One region of the Enterobacter cloacae subsp. cloacae ATCC 13047 genome, then DNA from elsewhere that is predicted to be linked to it. Evidence: predicted binding sites of a transcription regulator. Region 1 holds the regulator's gene; the other holds the start of a gene.
What was found. The regulator PurR, encoded in region 1, represses purine synthesis genes. The targets are predictions, from matches to a motif close to CANGCAAACGTTTGCNTG.

Region 1 (2,406 bases):
AAGAAGGGCGTTCTGTTATCAAAAAAATGCAGATCACCCGCGAACAGTGCCAGCAGATCGCCAACGGCTGGCGCGGACATCTTTCCATCGCCGTGGACAATATCGTTAAGCCGGAGCGTACCCGGCAGATGATCGTGGATTTCTATCGCCATTTTTCAGACGTTGAACTTCGTGTCTCGCAGGAGGTATTCAACGGGGTCTGGGACGCGCTGGCGGACGGCAGGGCAGAGATGGCGATTGGCGCAACCCAGGCGATCCCCGTCGGGGGGCGCTATGCGTTTCGCGATATGGGCATGTTGAGCTGGAAATGTGTCGTGGCACACGATCATCCGCTGGCTGCCCTGGAGGGACCGCTGAGTGACGACACGCTGCGCAACTGGCCGTCGCTGGTGCTGGAGGATACCTCGCGCTCGTTGCCAAAACGTATTACCTGGCTTCTTGATAACCAGCGGCGGGTGGTAGCGCCGGACTGGGAATCCTCCGCGACCTGCCTCAGCGCCGGGCTGTGCGTCGCGATGGTTCCCGTCCATTTCGCTAAGCCGAGAATCGATACCGGTGAATGGGTCGAGCTGACGCTGGAGAATCCGTTCCCGGATGCGGCCTGCTGCCTGACGTGGCAACAAAATGATGTGTCGCCCGCCATGGCATGGCTACTGGATTATCTGGGAGACAGCGAAACGCTTAACCGGGAATGGCTACGGGAGCCAGCTTAGCTGGCTCCACACGAGATTAACGACGGTAGTCGCGGAATGGACCATCCGCAACGGAACGGCGCTCGATAAGGCGCGGGTGAACTTCAATGGACTGCGACTCTTCACGTTTGTTGACGATCCTGTCCATCAGCATATTGAAGGCCGTTTCACCGAGAGAATCCTTCGGCTGGTGGATGGTGGTCAGCGCAGGCGTAAAGAAGCGCGCGTTGCGCACGTTGTCATAGCCGATCACGGATATATCCTGCGGCACGCGCAGGCCCAGCTCATCGGCTGCACACAGGGCCCCCATCGCCATGATGTCCCCGCCGCAGAACACCGCCGTTGGACGATGCGGCTGAGAAACGATCTGCTGCATGGCGCGGTAGCCAGACTCCGGCTCAAAGTCGCCCTGCACGATCCAGTTTTCCGGCACGGTGATCAGCGCTTCTTCCATCGCCTTCATAAACCCGGCCAGACGGCCAGCACCGGTGTTGCGCTCGAGCGGCCCCGGGATCACGCCAATTTCACGGTGACCGCGTTCAATCAGATAGCGGCCCGCCATATAACCGCCTTCGAAGGCGTTATCGATGACGGAGTCGGTAAAGTCGGCGCGCGCTTCGCCCCAGTCCATCACCACCATCGGGATATGACGATACTCTTCCAGCATGGAAAGGACAGATTCCGGGTATTCGGAACACATCACCAGCAGGCCATCCACACGCTTTTGCGCCATCATCGACAGATAGGCGCGCTGTTTTTCAATATTGTTCCACGCGTTGCCGAGGATAAGGGTATAGCCTTTCTGGAAGCAGTTTTTCTCAACCGCTTCGATGATTTCGGCAAAATAGGCCGCTTCACTGCTGGTCGCCAGCAAACCAATGGATTTGGTGTGATTAACTTTAAGGCTACGCGCAACGGCACTCGGCGAGTAGTGCAGCTCTTTGATTGCCGCCCAGACGGCGTTGCGCGTCTCTTCCGCCACGAAGCGGGTTTTGTTAATTACATGTGATACGGTTGTAGTGGAAACGTTTGCGCGTTTTGCTACGTCTTTAATTGTTGCCATTAAATGTCACTCCAGACCATATCCTAAACTCCTGAAAACCTTGAAGGTAAACGTTTGCCTTCTCTCACCCTTATCACGCAATTTTGAATTGCGGCACGCCAGGAAAACGACACGGGACGTCAGGAGGGGGTCAATGGCCGGTACGCTAATAAATTTAGCGTGGAATTTTGTCCTATCTTGATGAAAAGGGGAAGAGCTAAAGTGGTTATCCGTTTAAATCCTGGAAGATTTTTGACGTAAATTGTGTAAAAATGAGCAAGCTCACTTTTCGTGGGGGGATTAAAAGGAGAAAAATTGATGAGTTCCGATCTGAAGTTTTCGCTGTTCACCACCGTTATTGTGCTGGCGCTGATTGTTGCTGCAGGTCTGACGGCTGCACTGCACTGATTTACGCGGAGGGGGCGTTCGCTCTCTCCCGCTTGCCCTCATTGTTACATCTCCGGCAAAAATCTTTTGCCAATTTGTTAACTTCTCATTTTTTGTGATTGATGTCATGCTTTCGGCTTCTTTGTTCTGTGTCAACACATGACACGGCATCCGGAGTTGACGCATGAAAATCAATTTTCCCCTGCTGGCCCTGGCGATTGGCGCTTTTGGGATTGGCACCACTGAATTTTCCCCTATGGGACTCTTACCGGTTATCGCCCGCGG
Region 2 (2,406 bases), 360 kb from region 1:
GCGACTTTGTGACCTTTAAGTTCGGCGACATTTTTAATGGCGCTATTTTCCGGCACCAGAATCACCTCGGCTTTAGGTTTTGGTGGCTCAACGCCAACGTAGACCAGATCGGCCCCGGCCGCCTGCGCAAAGATCGGTGGAATATCGCCAGTACTGCCTAAATCGATGCTTCCAACGTTCAGCGCCTCCAGCATTTGTGGCCCGGCAGGAAACTCCACCCAGGAGAATTTGGTCTGTGGGAAGCGTTTTTCCAGAAGCTGGTGGCTTTTTGCCAGCACCATACTGACGCTGCCTTTCTGGTAACCAATGCGCAAACTGTCAGGTGCCGTCTCTGCTGCATGGGTCAGGGACGAGAGTGTGAGCAGACCAGCCAGGCTGATACGGGTAAGTGTTTTAAACATGTGCGACTCCTTGTGGCTGTCCAAACGCAGGTGCCTGAATATCGCGACGGTGCAGGGCATGCCAGAATGTCTCCAGCGCAGTGTCGAGCCGGGTTTGCAGATTCGGGGTGAAATGCGGTTTGTGCTGGTAATCGATAACCTGCGAGTCATCGGCAAAAACGCCGTGCAGGATCTCCTGCGCCTTCAACGCGTTCAGTACCGGCTTCAGGGCGTAATCCACGGCCAGTAAATGCGCAACCGTACCGCCCGTAGCCAGCGGCAACACCACTTTTCCATCAAGTGCACGTTCAGGCAGCAGATCGAGCAAGGTTTTCAGTGCGCCGGAAAATGAGGCTTTATAAATCGGGGTCGCGACGATAAGACCGTCAGCACTTTTTAGCTGTTCAATCAGGGTGTTCAATGCCGGACTGTCAAAGCGCGCGTAGAGCAGATCCTCAGGTTCAAAGTTGTGCAGATTCCAGTGGCACACTTCCACATCCAGAGCATTAAGCCTTTCGCGGGCATATTCCAGCAGGGCGCTGGAACGAGAAGGGAAACGTGGACTTCCGGCCAGGGTGATGACGCGCATGTGTGCTCCTTATAACTAATTGTTTGCTTTTATCTAACATTCATAACAATTTTCAGGAGTGTGACACTGCGTGGTTATTCCACTAAATGATTTATCCGCAATTAAAATGCGAAAAAGCGCATAAGAAGTGTACGGGGAAGTAAACGTTTGCGTTTTACGCTGATTTTTTTGCCGCAGGTCAATTCCCTTTCCGGGCAGGATCGCACATAATCCCCTCCCGGTTTGCACACCGGGAATCCAGGAGAGTTCATGTACTACCCCTTCGTTCGTAAAGCCCTTTTCCAGCTCGACCCTGAGCGCGCTCATGAATTTACATTCCAGCAATTACGCCGTATTACGGGAACGCCGCTGGCCGCGCTGGTGCGTCAGAACGTGCCGGAAAAACCTGTGCAGTGCATGGGTCTGACCTTTAAAAACCCGCTGGGTCTGGCGGCAGGTCTGGATAAAAATGGCGAGTGCATTGATGCCCTGGGCGCGATGGGCTTTGGTTCCATCGAAATCGGTACCGTAACGCCGCGTCCACAGCCGGGTAATGATAAGCCGCGTTTGTTCCGTCTGGTCGAAGCCGAGGGGCTGATCAACCGCATGGGCTTTAATAACCTCGGCGTGGATCATCTCGTAGAAAACGTTAAAAAAGCCCATTTTGATGGTGTATTAGGCATCAATATTGGCAAAAATAAAGACACGCCGGTTGAGCAGGGTAAAGATGACTACCTGATTTGTATGGAAAAAGTCTACGCCTATGCCGGTTATATCGCCGTGAATATTTCATCGCCGAATACCCCGGGGCTACGTTCTCTGCAATATGGTGAAGCGCTGGACGATCTTCTCAGCGCCATTAAAAATAAACAAAATGAGCTGCAGGCGATCCATCATAAATATGTTCCGGTGGCGGTTAAGATCGCACCGGATCTTTCTGCTGAAGAATTGATCCAGGTTGCCGACAGCTTAGTTCGCCATAATATTGATGGTGTGATTGCGACCAATACGACGCTCGATCGATCCCTCGTCCAGGGAATGAAAAACTGTGACGAAGCGGGTGGGTTAAGTGGACGTCCGGTACAATTAAAAAGTACGGAAATTATTCGGGCGCTCTCCGCCGAATTAAAAGGTCGCCTGCCAATAATCGGTGTCGGTGGTATCGATTCGGTGATTGCTGCGCGCGAGAAGATGGCTGCGGGCGCCTCACTGGTGCAAATCTATTCCGGCTTTATTTTTAAAGGCCCGCCGCTCATAAAAGAAATCGTTACTCATATCTAATCTTTTCTCTTAATCAGACAACCAGGGCTTTATTTCCAGCCCTGGTTGTTTTATATTCCGTCACTGTTGCTTATTTAAACATTATAGTCTTTTATTAATGGTGTTATAAACGAAGCGGCGAATGGGACATTTTTAGTACAGGACGTTTGGGTACGGGAGAGACACATGCGAATTAAA

Region 2: pyrD (quinone-dependent dihydroorotate dehydrogenase) is a predicted target of PurR. The motif match lies at 1,106-1,123, and genes of this name have one in related genera.

What each region holds. Positions count from the first base shown of each region.
Region 1 covers NC_014121.1:2,386,651-2,389,056, reverse strand. Annotated here, with positions in the region: gene punR (DNA-binding transcriptional activator PunR) at 1-713, shown strand, start outside; gene purR (HTH-type transcriptional repressor PurR) at 730-1,755, opposite strand; gene cydH (cytochrome bd-I oxidase subunit CydH) at 2,053-2,142, shown strand; gene ECL_RS11450 (MFS transporter) at 2,306-2,406, shown strand, end outside.
Region 2 covers NC_014121.1:2,742,133-2,744,538, reverse strand. Annotated here, with positions in the region: gene ECL_RS13270 (sulfonate ABC transporter substrate-binding protein) at 1-401, opposite strand, end outside; gene ssuE (NADPH-dependent FMN reductase) at 394-969, opposite strand; gene pyrD (quinone-dependent dihydroorotate dehydrogenase) at 1,219-2,229, shown strand; gene zapC (cell division protein ZapC) at 2,395-2,406, shown strand, end outside.